2 regions of the Methylibium petroleiphilum PM1 genome follow, and region 2 is predicted to be linked to the other one. Evidence: predicted binding sites of a transcription regulator. Region 2 holds the regulator's gene; the other holds the start of a gene.
What was found. Region 2 encodes NrdR, which represses ribonucleotide reductase genes. Its sites were predicted from a motif close to CACNANATNTNGTG; they were not measured.

Region 1: a site for NrdR is predicted at 4,616-4,629, ahead of MPE_RS16225 (ribonucleoside-diphosphate reductase subunit alpha). Genes of this name have one in related genera too.

Annotation. Positions count from the first base shown of each region.
Region 1 covers NC_008825.1:3,416,995-3,423,996, reverse strand. The annotation lists gene MPE_RS16245 (PP0621 family protein) at 1-211, shown strand, start outside; gene MPE_RS16240 (sensor histidine kinase) at 211-2,139, shown strand; gene MPE_RS16235 (sigma-54-dependent transcriptional regulator) at 2,222-3,835, shown strand; gene ampD (1,6-anhydro-N-acetylmuramyl-L-alanine amidase AmpD) at 3,832-4,422, shown strand; gene MPE_RS16225 (ribonucleoside-diphosphate reductase subunit alpha) at 4,909-7,002, shown strand, end outside.
Region 2 covers NC_008825.1:3,121,399-3,128,400, reverse strand. The annotation lists gene MPE_RS22825 (type IV pilus modification PilV family protein) at 1-426, opposite strand, end outside; gene MPE_RS14845 (pilus assembly PilX family protein) at 433-1,737, opposite strand; gene MPE_RS14840 (fimbrial biogenesis protein) at 1,734-2,417, opposite strand; gene MPE_RS14835 (type IV pilin protein) at 2,424-2,852, opposite strand; gene MPE_RS14830 (GspH/FimT family pseudopilin) at 2,856-3,386, opposite strand; gene nrdR (transcriptional regulator NrdR) at 3,522-3,965, opposite strand; gene glyA (serine hydroxymethyltransferase) at 4,015-5,265, opposite strand; ZMP/ZTP riboswitch at 5,328-5,445, opposite strand; gene MPE_RS14815 (lytic transglycosylase domain-containing protein) at 5,506-6,426, opposite strand; gene MPE_RS14810 (UbiD family decarboxylase) at 6,629-7,002, shown strand, end outside.

The sequences.
Region 1 (7,002 bases), 300 kb from region 2:
GCTGGTGATCGTGGCCGTGCTGTGGCTCGTGCGTTCGCGGCCACGTGCGGTACGCCCCGACCGTGCGCCCGCGTCCGAGGGCAGTGCGCCGCAGGCCATGATCGAGTGCGTTCACTGCGGCGTGCACCTGCCGCGAGCCGAGGCCGTGGCGGGCCTGCAGGGCCACTACTGCAGCGACGCGCACCGGCTCGCCCACGGCGACTCACGCTGATGGCGGGCACGACCGGATCGGGTCGCCGTCGCGCCCCTGCGGATGGCGGGGCGTCGTGGTTCGGGTCGATCGATCTCGGCCTGCCCGGTGACGACGATGCGGCGCAGTCGCGCTTCGACCGTGGCGAGTGGCGCGAGACCGATGCTGCCGATTCGCGCTTCCTGTCGCGTCAGGCGCGGCGGATCGCCGGGTCGGGCCAGAGCGCGGTGTACCGGCTCTACCGTGCCTTCGTGGCCTCGCGCGCGGTGCTCGGTCTCGCGCTGCTGGCCACCGAGGTGGCGATCACCTGGCTGAGTCCGCGGCCACAGCGAGAGCTGGTGCTGTCGCTGTGTTCGCTTTACGCGATGGCCGCGCTCCTGTTGTGGGTGCTGCCCAACCTGCTGGGTCCGATGCAGCCGGCGCTGCAGTCGCGTCTGCGACGCCGCCACTGGATGGCGACGATCGGGGTCGACATGTTGAGCTTCGGCGTCCTGCATCTGCTGGCCGGCGGCGGCGTGCTGAACTACTCGGCGCTGCTCGTGCTGCCGGTGCTGATGGCCGGTGTGCTGACGCCGCGTCTGCAGGCGTTGGGAGTGGCCGCCGGGTGCACCTTGATCCTGCTTGCTGCCGCGGGGCTCAATGTGGACGTGACCGGCGAGGCAACGTTGCAGCTCACGCAGGCGGGCCTGGCCGGCGTCGGCCTGTTCGTGGTCAGCCTGATGGCGGGCGAGTTGTCCGGTCGGCTGGCGCGCGAGGAGCTGACGGCGCGCGGCAGCCTCGAATTGGCGCGCCAGCAGGCGCAACTCAATCGCCTCGTCCTCGAGGAAATGCAGGACGGCGTGATGGTCGTCGACCGCCGTGGCCGGGTGCGCGCCGCCAACCCGGCGGCGCGCCATCTGCTCGACGAGCCGCTGATCAGCGCCGCCGACAGCTTCTCGCTGACCGGTGTGCAGGCCTGGGAGCCCCTGATCAGCGCCGCCGACAGCTTCTCGCTGACCGGTGTGCAGGCCTGGGAGCCCCTGGTCAGGGCCGTGGACCGGGCCTTCGGGGAGGGCCACTGGCCCGAGGGGGGGCGCGACGTGGTGTTGCCCCGTGTGGCCTCCAGCGATACGGGGCCACGACAGCTGCGCCTGCGCGTGCGCTTCACGCGTCGCCGCGAGACGGGGGCGCCGGAGGACTACTGCGTGCTCTTCCTGGAGGACCTGCGCACGGTGCAGGCGCGCGTGCGCCAGGAAAAGCTGGCGGCGATGGGTCGCGTGTCGGCCGGCATTGCGCACGAGATCCGCAATCCGCTGGCGGCGATCATGCAAGCCAATGCGCTGCTGGCCGAAGACGCCAGCAGCGCGCAGCAGGTGCAGCTCACGCGCATGGTGGGTGAGAACGCCGAGCGCCTGAAGCGCATCGTCGACGACGTGATGGAGGTTGCACCGAGCCTGCTGCCCGAGCCGGCGCCGCTCGACGCGAGTCTGCAGGTCGCCACCATCTGCGGCGAGTGGGCCCGCACCGCGGGCCTGGCGATCGGTGCCGACAGCGTGCTGCGGGTCGACCTGCCGAGCGAGCCGCTCGGCGTGGTGTTCGATGGCGAGCACCTGCGCCGCGTGCTGGTGAATCTGCTCGACAACGCGCTGCGGCACGGAAGCCGGACGCCCGGTGCGGTCCAACTGCGGCTCGCTGCGGCGAGCGAAAGCCGAGCCCTGCTCACGGTGGGAAGCGACGGCGAGCAGATCGCGCCGGAGGTCGAGCGTTACCTGTTCGAGCCCTTCTTCTCGACGCGCAGCCGCGGCACCGGACTGGGACTGTATATTTGTCGTGAGCTGTGCGAGCGCTACGGCGCCAGCATCGAATTCAGCTCACGCGGCGCGCCGGAGCGCCACCGCAACGTGTTCTCGGTCGCCATGCGGCGCACGCTGCTTCCGGACGGCGATTCCCGGCTTCACTTCAGCGCATGAGAATTTCAGTGCCCAGCGACTTCAGCCCTTCGACGGCACATGACCTGTCGGCGCGGCGATGCTCCACCGCGGGAGCGACGCCATGAGCCCGGCCTCGCATTTCAGCCTGCTGGTGGTCGACGACGAGCCTGACCTGCGCACCCTCTACGAGCTGACGCTGCTGCGCGAGGGCTACGAGATCGAGACCGCAGCCTGTGTCGAGGACGCCTGGGCGCAGCTCGCCGACCGTACGTTCAGCGCGGTGATCACCGACATGCGTCTGCCCGACGGCAGCGGGCTCGACCTGCTGCATCGCCTGGAGGAAGCCGGGCGCCGCGAGAAGACCATCGTCATCACCGCCTACGGCTCGGCGGAAAGCGCCGTCGAGGCGCTGAAGGCCGGCGCCTACGACTACCTGACCAAGCCGGTCGACCTGAAACTGTTCCGCAGCGTCGTGGCGTCTGCCCTCGGTCGGGCCGCGGCCAGCGGTCCGACGGTGCAGCCCGATCAGTTGCCGTCCGAGTCCGGGGCGGCGCGGCCCTCGCGCGCCGGCGTTGCCGCACGCCCGGTGCCGACGATCGTGATCGGCCCGGCCGCTGCGGTGGTCCCTCCGGCCGGCGCGCTGGCGCGGATGGCAGGCAACTCGGCCCCGATGCAGCAGGTGCGTTCGCTGATCGAGAAGGTCTCGCGCAGCATGGCACCGGTGCTGGTGCATGGCGAGTCCGGCACCGGCAAGGAGCTGGTCGCACGGGCGATCCACGACAGCGGCGTGCGCCGGAGTCAGCCCTTCATTGCGGTGAACTGCGGGGCGATCCCTGAGCAGTTGCTGGAAGCCGAGTTCTTCGGCTACCGACGCGGTGCGTTCACGGGGGCGAACGAGGACCGCGACGGTTTCTTCCAGGCCGCGCGTGGCGGCACGCTGTTCCTCGACGAGATTGGTGATCTGCCGCTGTCGATGCAGAGCAAGCTGCTGCGCTCGATCCAGGAACGCTCGGTGCGGCCGGTGGGCGCGACGACGGAGACGGCGCTGGACGTTCGCATCGTCAGCGCGACACACAAGAACCTGGCGGCCGACGTGCAGGCGGGGCGCTTCCGCCAGGACCTGTACTACCGGCTCAACGTGATCCAGATCCGGGTGCCGCCGCTGCGCGAGCGGCTCGAGGATCTGCCGGCGATCTGCGAGCGCGTGTTGGAGCGCATCGCCGCCGACGCCGGAGTCAGTCCGCCGCCGCGGCTGACGCGTGACGCGCTCGCCTACTTGCTGCGCTACCCCTTCGGCGGCAACGTCCGCGAACTCGAGAACCTGCTGCACCGGGCCGTCGCGCTCTGCGATGGCGATGTGATCGATGTCGGCGACCTCGATCTGCCCGAGTCGGCGTTCAGCGACAGCGGGCGTGCCGAGCTGGCGGCGCTGCCAGCGGATGTGCCGCCGCCGAGCGCCGCCGAGTTCCCGGCGAGCGCGGCGCTGCCGACGCCGTTGCCGGACGATCTCGCCGCCTACCTCGACGGCGTCGAGCGCGACATCCTCGTGCGTGCGCTGGAGCGTTACCGCTTCAATCGCACTGCTGCAGGCGCCAGCCTCGGTCTCTCGCTGCGACAGATGCGCTATCGCATGGCGCGGCTGGGGGTCATGGTCGCCGAGCATGGCGTGGCCATCGGGCCGGGTGCCGACGACTCGGATGACGAACTGCCGCCCGCCGGATCGGGGCGGGCGTGAGCCTGCAGGGCACGCACTGGCAGGACGGTTGGTGGTCGGCTGCGCGCCGCGTCGATTCGCCCAACCATGGGCCGCGGCCAGAAGGCACCGAGGTCACGCTGGCGCTGATCCATTCGATCAGCCTGCCGCCTGGCAGCTATGGAGGCGACTCGATCGAGCGGCTGTTCACCAACACGCTCGACTGGGATGCTCACCCCTATTTCCAGCAGATCCGCGGCCTCGAGGTGTCGTCGCATTTCGTCGTCCGGCGCGACGGCGAGCTGCTGCAGTTCGTGCCGACAGCGCGGCGGGCCTGGCATGCCGGCCGCTCGGCGTGGCGAGGCCGGGAGAACTGCAACGACTATTCGATCGGCATCGAGCTCGAAGGTCTGGAGGGCGAGCGCTTCGAGCCGTCGCAGTACGAGCGCCTCGCCGAGTTGCTGCACGCGCTCGCGCGGCAGCACCCGTTGCGCGACGTGGCCGGGCATGAGCACGTGGCTCCCGGGCGCAAGCTCGACCCCGGCGCCGGCTTCGAGTGGGTGCGCCTGCAGTCGCTGACAGAATGGCCGGATCGGTACTTTCCCAAGGGTGTGCTCGCCTCGCGCTGAAGGCGCGAAGCGAGCGCGTTTGGCGAAGGCAGGTTCCATGCGGCCTGGCGGCCGATTTTCGCGCTGGAGGCGCGTCACTCGTGGGCTTGGCCATCGTGCGCAAGCACTGATGCGGCTTGTCTCCGAGGTGTGAGAAAGGTCGCCACGTTTCAAGTCGTGACACGCTACATATAGTGCTTGTAGAGGCGGCGAGCGCTAGATATAGTGTGCCGATGCCTTCCCGTCCTGCCTGAGCCGAGCACGTCCGGGGTCGCTCTCGCGTGAACATCGACCTCGTGGCCGCCCCGTCCGGGCGGCGTTGTACAGCCCGGCGCTGCGTCTGCTCCGATCGTCCCGCTGTCACGATGGCGATCGGCAGTTCATGGCGCACCGTGTCCCGTGCACGCTGGTACCTCGAAGGCTGAACCCGGGCGATCACCCGCAGTCGAACCCCTTGCGCCGGCCCGTCGCAAACACCGTCATCTCATAAGAACCGAAAGGGACCTCATGCAATCCATCAGCTCCAGCGTTCCGGCCGCCGCTCTTGCCGGCGGCGCGCTCGCCGCCACCGCAGTTTCGCGGGCGGCTCCCGGCAGCTCGGCCTATGCCGGCTACCAGATCATCCGGCGCAACGGAGCGGTGGTGGCGTTCGAGCCGAACAAGATCGCCGTGGCCTTGATGAAGGCCTTCCTGGCCGTGCACGGCACGCAGGGTGCGGCCTCGGCCAGCGTCCGCGAGATGGTCGATGGTCTGACCGAATCGGTGGTGCGCGCGCTGCTGCGTTCACGTCCGGGCGGCGGCACCTTCCACATCGAGGACGTCCAGGATGCGGTTGAACTTGGGCTGATGCGCGGCGGGCACCACGAGATCGCCCGCGCCTATGTGCTGTACCGCGAGCGCCGCGCTCAGGAGCGCGCCAAGCAGGGCGCTGCGCCGGTGACGCCGGCCGTCGCACTGCACGTGATCGATCGCGGCCAGCGCGTGCCGCTCGACACCGGCCGGTTGCAGGCCCTGGTGGAATCGGCCTGTGCCAATCTCGGCAGCGAGGTGCAGGCTGCGCCGATCCTCGCCGAGACCCAGCGGAACCTGTACGACGGCGTGCCGATCGACGAGGTCTACAAGGCCGCCATCCTGGCCGCCCGCACGCTGATCGAGAAGGACCCGGCCTACACGCGGGCGACTGCGCGGCTGCTGCTGCACACCATCCGCCGCGAAATCCTCGGCGGCGAGGTGCTCCACGAGGAAATGCAGCAGCGCTATGCCGACTACTTCCCGGGCTTCATCAAGCAGGGTGTCGAGGCCGAACTGCTCGACGAGCGGCTGATGCAGTACGACCTGCGCCGCCTGGGCGAGGCGCTCAAGGCCGACCGCGACCTGCAGTTCGACTACCTCGGCCTGCAGACGCTGTACGACCGCTACTTCCTGCACGTTCGCAAGGCGCGCATCGAATTGCCGCAGGCCTTCTTCATGCGCGTGGCCATGGGCCTGGCGCTGAACGAGGTCGACCGCGAGGCGCGGGCAATCGAGTTCTACGAGGTGCTGTCGAGCTTCGACTTCATGTCGAGCACGCCGACGCTGTTCAACAGCGGCACGCGCCGCTCGCAGCTGTCGAGCTGCTACCTCACGACCGTGGCCGACGACCTGGACGGCATCTACGAGGCGATCAAGGAGAACGCGTTGCTCTCCAAGTTCGCCGGTGGTCTGGGCAACGACTGGACACCGGTGCGTGCGCTCGGCAGTCACATCAAGGGCACCAACGGCGAGTCGCAGGGCGTCGTGCCATTCCTGAAGGTCGTCAACGACACCGCGGTGGCCGTCAACCAGGGCGGCAAGCGCAAGGGGGCGGTCTGTGCCTACCTGGAAACCTGGCACCTCGACATCGAGGAGTTCCTGGAGCTGCGCAAGAACACCGGCGACGACCGCCGTCGCACCCACGACATGAACACCGCGAACTGGATCCCCGATCTGTTCATGCGGCGCGTCATCGAAGGCGGCGACTGGACGCTGTTCTCGCCGTCCACCTGCCCGGACCTGCATGACAAGTTCGGCATCGCTTTCGAGCAGGCGTACACCGCATACGAACAGAAGGCCGATCGAGGCGAGCTCAAGCTCTACAAGCGCGTGCCGGCCAAGGACCTGTGGCGCAAGATGCTGTCGATGCTGTTCGAGACCGGGCATCCGTGGATCACGTTCAAGGATGCCTGCAACGTCCGCTCGCCCCAGCAGCATGTCGGCGTGGTGCACTCTTCGAACCTGTGCACCGAGATCACGCTCAACACCAACGGCAGCGAGATCGCGGTCTGCAACCTCGGCTCGGTCAACCTCGCCCAGCACCTGATGCACGGCGCCGAGGGTCTGGAGATCGACCACGCCAAGCTGAGGAAGACGGTGTCGACGGCGATGCGCATGCTCGACAACGTGATCGACATCAACTACTACGCGGTCAAGAAGGCACGCGACTCCAATCTGCGCCACCGCCCGGTCGGCCTGGGCGTGATGGGCTTCCAGGACAGCCTCTACCAACTGCGCATTGCCTACGCTTCGCAGCAGGCGGTCGAGTACGCCGACCGTTCGATGGAGGCGGTGTGCTACCACGCCTAT
Region 2 (7,002 bases):
AGGTTCCGCGCGTGCGATCAGCGAGCCCAGCCTGACGAAGGTCTGGCGCGTGTCGCCGCTGCGGTCGGCCCATGTGACTTGCACGTCGACGCGGCGATAGGGATCGTCGGCCGTGCCTTGTATTTGCCATTGGCGCTCGAAGCGCGTGTTGCTGTCGATGAGGGGTTGGTCGCTGCCGCTGAGGAGATCGGCATAGGCCTGCTTGCCGGCTTCGGTGAGCACCTGCTCGAAGCTGCGCAACTCCTCCAGCCTGGAGATGGCGAGCTGGGTGGCTTCGGTGCGCTGGCGGGCGGCATCCGCATGGCGAGACAGTGCGACCTGCAGGCTGCCGAGGGCGAGCGCACCGATCGACACCACGACGACGGCGATCAGCACCTCGACCAGGGTGAAGCCGGCGGCTTGATGTCGTGCTCCGAGCGTGGGCATTGCGCTTCAGGGCAGCAAGTCGCAGGGCCGGGCGGGATCGCCGTCGGCACACCGACCGTCGCGCCAGCTGCCGGGCACGCGCACCCACGGTCCGGCTGCGGACCGCAGCTGCCGCAGCACCGGCGAGTTGTAGGTGATACGGCCGTTGCTGCTGCCTGCGAGGTTGCCTCGTGCCACGAGCGCCCCTTGCAGATCGATGGCACCACCGGGGTCGAAGCTGCTTTCGGCTGCGTAGATCAGGCCGTGGGCGGGGAAACCGCCATTGAAGCGCAGCGCCCCGCTCACCACCAGGAGCAGCGGCCGGTCCGCGCTGCCGACCGCAGCGCCGGGCCAGCCGGCGGCGTCGAGTTGCAGATCGCCATCGACGAAGAAGCTCGCGTCGCCCTCTGCGTAGGCCGCTCGCAGGGCGGCGCCGCAGGAGATGGCCGTGCACCCGGCGATGCGCCGGGTCGCGGGAGCCGCGGCGAACTGCGCAGGCGTGCTGCCGAACAGCGCGGAAAAGAAGACCGCGCCCGACGCATCGGCTGATGCAAGCCGCGCCAAGGCCTCGTCGCTTTCGATCAGCGCGTTCTCGACCGGGCTGCCCGGCAACGTGGTCAGGAGCGGCGGCGTGCCGCCGAGCGTGATGGCGCCACCCGCATCGATCAGCAGACCTTGCGTGGCGTAATCGGTGTTGAGCAATTGCCAACCGTCGAGGGCCACAAGGCCCCCGGTGGTGAGCGCGGCAGCCGGCATTGTCCGCAGGGTCGGGCGGAGCTTGAAGATGGCCTGCGTCGCCGCCGAGGCGTCGGCACGTGCGGCGTCGCTGCCCGGCACGCACTGCGATCCGCGGCTCGAGCAGCCGCGGGCGGTGATTCGGACGGACTCCGGATCGCCGATGACGGCTGCGAACTCGACGGTGAAGCTGGGGTCGTTGCGGGTCCACTCGGCCGAGCCGCCGGCGTCCGGGCAATGGCAGGTCAGACCGGTCGCGCCCAGGCTGCATCCGGGACGAACGGTGGTGACGGGCGCGATGGCGGCATCGGGTGAGGACTTCGGGACATAGCGTTCACGGAACGAGGTGGGCTGGTCGGCGGCCGGGAGGCAGTGCGCATCGACGCGGCGACCGTCGTTCAGCAGGGCTTGCGCCCACTCGAGACCGGCCTCGGCGGTCTCGGCAGCGATCGTGGAACGGTATTGATTGGCCGAACTCCGCTGCTCGAAGAGCAGGCTGCGGTTCGCAAAGGCGGCCAGGATGGTCATCGCCAGCAACAGGATCATCACGACGGCCAGCGCGGCGGCGCCTTGCTGGGGTGTGCGGCCGGTCTTCATGTGGTCGGGGCGGGACAGGACCCGATCGGCAGCGCATCGTTGCGAACGCGCACGGTCTGCCGGATCTCGCGCTGCACGGCGGCGTCGGTCGCGGAGCGCCCGCGCAACTCGATCACGTAGCTGCGCAGCGACAGCACGGGGCAGCCCGCCGTGCCGACCGCGCAGGCCGGCATGCAGAACTGGCCGAGCGGGACGACGCTGACCCGCGGGCTGATCGAAAAATGCGTGATGCGCACGGTGCCGGGGTCGGTCATCGCCTGCCAGCTTCCTCCGTTCAGCGTCTGCAACGTGTCTCCGCCGAGTCGGAAGCCGGTGGCCTCCGCGGTATCGACGCTGTCGTTCTCGAGAGCGTCGCGAGAAAAGCTGTAGCGCACGACCGCCGCGGTCTCGGGACCGGCCGTCGTGACTTCCTCGTACGGGTTGGCCCCGCCGGCTGGCGCGTGCTGCCAGTAGCCGGCACGGCGCAGATCGCGCGTGATCAGATCAGCCGCGGCCCGCAGATCCTGGTGAACGCGCGCCTCGAGCAACAGGCGGCGGCTGTCGCGCAACTGGTCGACGAGCAGGGCGATGCTGCCGATGACAACGAAGAGCGCGACCGCGAAGCCGACGAGCAGTTCGACCAGCGACAGGCCGCGCTGGGACGCGAGATTTCTCCGCCGGGACATCCGTGCGTCGGCCATGCGGGCTCACCGGTTCCAGCAGACGCTTGCGAGCGCGGAGCCGGTCGATGCGTGGCGGGTGGTGCCGCCGCCCAGCGTGAGACTCAGGCTGGTGCAGGCCGTGTCGACCGCTTGCGCACCGACGGCACGGGCCGTGGCCGTGTAGCCGTCGACCGCGCCGTGGTCGATCGTGATCAGGTAGCGGCCGGACGCGGGCGACGACAGACCGAGCGCCGCGAGGGTGTCGGCATACGTCGTGTGATTCGCGCGCCAGCGTTCCTGAGCCTGCTGTACCTGGGCCAGCGCGGCGATGGCCTCGATGCGGCGGGTCTTGAGCAACTGCGCCATGAAGCTGGGATAGGCGATCACCGCGAGGATGCCGACGACAAGCAGCACGATCACCAGTTCGACGAGGCTCAGACCGCGTGCGGCGATCATGCCCGGGCGGGGCGCCATGGCTCAGCAGGCGTGGTAGCCGCCGAACTCGGCACGAGGGGAGCACGAGCGAACTCGGCCCATGATGTTCACCACGTGGTGCACCGCGCGGCCGTCCAGACCCGTGACGCGGATCGTCGCGGCCGGCGTGCTGGTGCCGTGCCGCGGGTCGTAGACGATGGAGCCCACGTTGGCCTGCACGCTGACGCGGCTACCGGCCGGCAGGGGCACCGCCTTGATCTGCTGCGCGTCGCCGCTGCAGGACGGACTGCCGTCGGGCTGGCAACGGCAGGCCGCCGCGGCACCCGAGTGCAGCAGGTAGCAGCTGCCACCGCCGGGCAACGCGGAGAAGCTGGCGCGCAGCGTCTGATTGCGGGCGACCGCTTCGGAGCGCAGGAACTGCAGGTCGGTGGCGAGCTCGGTGGCCACGCCTTCCGTGTGCCTTCGCTGCAGCAGATCCTGGAAGCCAGGGATCGCGAGGGTTGCAGCGATCGCCAGGATGGCGAGCGTGGCGCCCGTCTCGATGAAGGTGAATCCCCGTTGCGGCGTTCGCATGGCCTCTCCTGGACATCGTGGTGACGATGCAGGCGAATCTAGGCTTGCAGCCTGGGTGGCGCGTCGCCCCGTCGGGGGAAGCGGGGAGGGAAGCGCTGCCGCCGCTGCCTCATAGGCTGTGACAGGCTCGGGGGTTCAAATGTCCTTGATGAGGCGGCTGAATTCGTCGACGCCCTCGAAGCTCCGGTACACCGACGCGAAGCGCACGTAAGCCACCTTGTCGAGCTTCTTCAGCTCGCGCATCACCATCTCGCCGATCTTCGCGGACGGCACCTCGTTGGCGGCGGTGGCGAGCATCTTCTCCTCGATGCGCCCGAGGGCGGCCTCGACCTGGTCGATGCTCACAGGCCGCTTGCGCAGCGCCAGCATCATCGACGCGCGGATCTTGCTGCGATCGAATTCGCTGCGGCTGCCATCCTTCTTCACGATCGCCGGCATTGCCAGCTCGGCGCGCTCGTAGGTCGTGAAGCGCTTGTCACAGGACGGGCAGCGACGCCGGCGACGGATCACGTCGCCTTCGTCGGACTCCCGGGTCTCGGCGACCTGGGTGTCCTCGTGGCCGCAGAAGGGGCAGCGCACTCAGCTCAGGCCGGAAGGCGAGGAGGGAGTCCGCGAGGCGCCGGCAGGCTCAACGGTAGACCGGGAACTCGCGCGTCAGCAGCGCCACCTTGGCGCGCACGTCGGCCAGGTTGCTCTCGTCGTGCGGTCGGTCGAGCACGTCGGCGATCAGGTGCGCGGTCCGGACCGCCTGTTCCACTCCGAAACCGCGCGTCGTCATCGCCGGGCTGCCCAGGCGGATGCCGCTGGTGACCATCGGCTTCTGCGGATCGTTCGGGATGCCGTTCTTGTTGCAGGTCATGTGCGCCTGGCCGAGGATGGCCTCCGCTTCCTTGCCGGTCAGGCCCTTGGGACGCAGGTCGACCAGCATCACGTGGCTCTCGGTGCGGCCCGACACGATGCGCAGGCCGCGCTCGGTCAGCGTGCGCGCCAGGGCGTCGGCGTTCTTCACCACCTGTTGCTGGTAGGCCTTGAATTCGGGCTGCAGCGCCTCCTTGAACGCCACCGCCTTGGCCGCGATCACGTGCATCAGCGGGCCACCCTGCAGGCCGGGGAAGATCGCGCTGTTGATCTTCTTCGCGATGTCCTCGTTGTTCGCCAGGATGATCCCGCCGCGCGGCCCGCGCAGGCTCTTGTGCGTGGTGGAGGTCACCACGTCGGCGAACGGCACCGGGTTCGGGTAGACGCCCGCGGCGATCAAGCCGGCGTAGTGCGCCATGTCGACCATGAAGTAGGCCCCCACGGCCTTGGCTACCTTGGCGAAGCGCTCGAAGTCGATGCGCAGCGCATAGGCCGACGCCCCGGCGATGATGAGCTTGGGCTTGTGCTCGTGGGCCAGCCGTTCCATCGCGTCGTAGTCGATCTCTTCCTTGGCGTCGAGGCCGTAGCTGACCACCTTGAACCACTTGCCGCTCATGTTGAGCGCCATGCCGTGCGTCAGGTGGCCGCCCTCGGCGAGGCTCATGCCCATGATGGTGTCGCCAGGCTGCAGCAGCGCGAAGAACGCGCCCTGGTTGGCCTGTGAGCCGGAGTTGGGCTGCACGTTGGCGAAGGCCGCACCGTACAGCTGCTTGAGCCGGTCGATGGCCAGTTGCTCCACCACGTCGACGTTCTCGCAGCCGCCGTAGTAGCGCTTGCCGGGGTAGCCTTCGGCGTACTTGTTGGTCAGCTGGGTGCCCTGCGCCGCCATCACGGCCGGGCTGGCGTAGTTCTCGGACGCGATGAGCTCGATGTGTTCTTCCTGGCGGCGGTTCTCTGCCTGGATGGCGGCCCAAAGCTCGGCGTCGACGTTCGCGACGGTGGATTGCTGGCGGTCGAACATGGTGGCGGTTCTCATCGATCAGGAAGACCCCAGTACAGCGCACCCGCGAGGCGGATGCAGCCGGGGGCTGCCCAGGCGCGCGGCGGAACGGGTCTGCAGCAGGCAGAACTTCCGGCAGCGCTTCCTGGTGGAGATCCACCTCGGGCCTCGGGGGCCGTATCGCCGGTTGCGCTGCCGCGGCAGTTTACCGGAGCCCTGCCGGCCGCTCCGGCAACGACGTGCCGGAACGCAGGCGGGCGATCAGCGCAGCGCGACCTGCTGGGCCGGTGCCGCGGGAAGCGACTCCTCGCCGCCGCCCGCCGGCGCCGCGGATGCGGCGGCCTCTGCGGGTGCCGCGACCGGCAGAGCCGTCGGCGCCACGATGATCGGAGCCGTGACCGCGACGTTGCGGCCTGCCGCCACGGAGCGGAGGTGGCTCTGCTCGGCAAGCACCTTGCCGGCGTAGCCGCCGTCGTCGGCGAGGTTGGCCGCGCCGACGTAGTACTTCAGGCCGCCCTCCAGGCTGCCGGCGCGCGCGATGCATTCCTTCAGCACCTGCACGCCGACGCGCAGGTTGGTCACCGGATCGAAGGCCGCGTGGTTGCCACCGAAGGCCTCGTACTTGTCGTCGTGGACGCGGGTCATCACCTGCATCAGGCCCTGTGCGCCGACCGGGCTCTGGGCGAACGGATTGAAGCTCGACTCGATGGCCATGATCGCCAGGATGAGCGTCGGGTCGAGCTTGGCCCGTTGCCCAACCTGCCAGGCTTCCTGCACCAGGCGGCTCACCGGTTCCGGCGCGACGCGGTAGCGGCGCGCCAGCCAGGACGCCACCGCGGCCTGCTGGCGGTCGAGGTTGCTCGGGTCGGCCGCGGTCGCCCGCGCCACCGCGTCGCGCTCGACCAGGGCGGCCGCTAGGCCGGCCAGGGAGGTGTCGGCTTCCACACGGGCCACCTGCCGGTTCTGCAACCAGCCGAGCGCGTGCTCTTCCAGCGTGTGCCGCAGGTCGGCACGGCCGGCGAAGAACAGCGACAGGGCCACCACCACCAGGCCCACCAGTGCGAGCGAGTTGTGGCAGACCTCGAGCAGGCCGTGGCCTGCATCCTTGAAGAACACCGCCACCGGGCGGCCCAGCGCCGCGGCCAGATGGCGCAGCGACTGGTGGGATGGGAGTGCTGTCATGCCTCTCCTTTCAAAGAGCGCCGGGCTTCGCATCGAGCACGAACCCCACGGCGATAATTCGCCCGTCACCGCGTCGGCGCCACCCTGTATTCAGGGTCCGCGCCGACGGGGCGGGTTATCCCTCACGGGAACGGGCCGGAGTGTAGGAAGGCTTTAAATAACCAGTCAAGACTATCAAACTGATCCTTAATAGCCATTAAGTATGAAATACCGGGATCTGCGCGAGTTCTTGAACGGCCTGGAGCAGCAAGGGGAAGTCCGCCGCATCGCGGAGCCAGTCTCCACGCGGCTTGAGATGACAGCGGTCAGTGACTTGCTTTTGCGCCGTGCCGGCCCGGCGCTGCTGTTCGAACATCCGGTATCGGATCGAGTCAGTTACAAAATTCCGGTCTTGACAAACCTGTTCGGCACCCCGCGCCGGGTGGCGCTCGGCATGGGGGCGGCAGACGCCTCCGAGTTGCGCGAAGTGGGTCGTCTGCTCGCCAGCCTGAAGGAGCCGGAGCCGCCGAAGGGCCTGAAGGACGCCGGTCGGCTGGTGCAACTCGGCAAGGCCCTGTGGGACATGAAGCCCGCGCG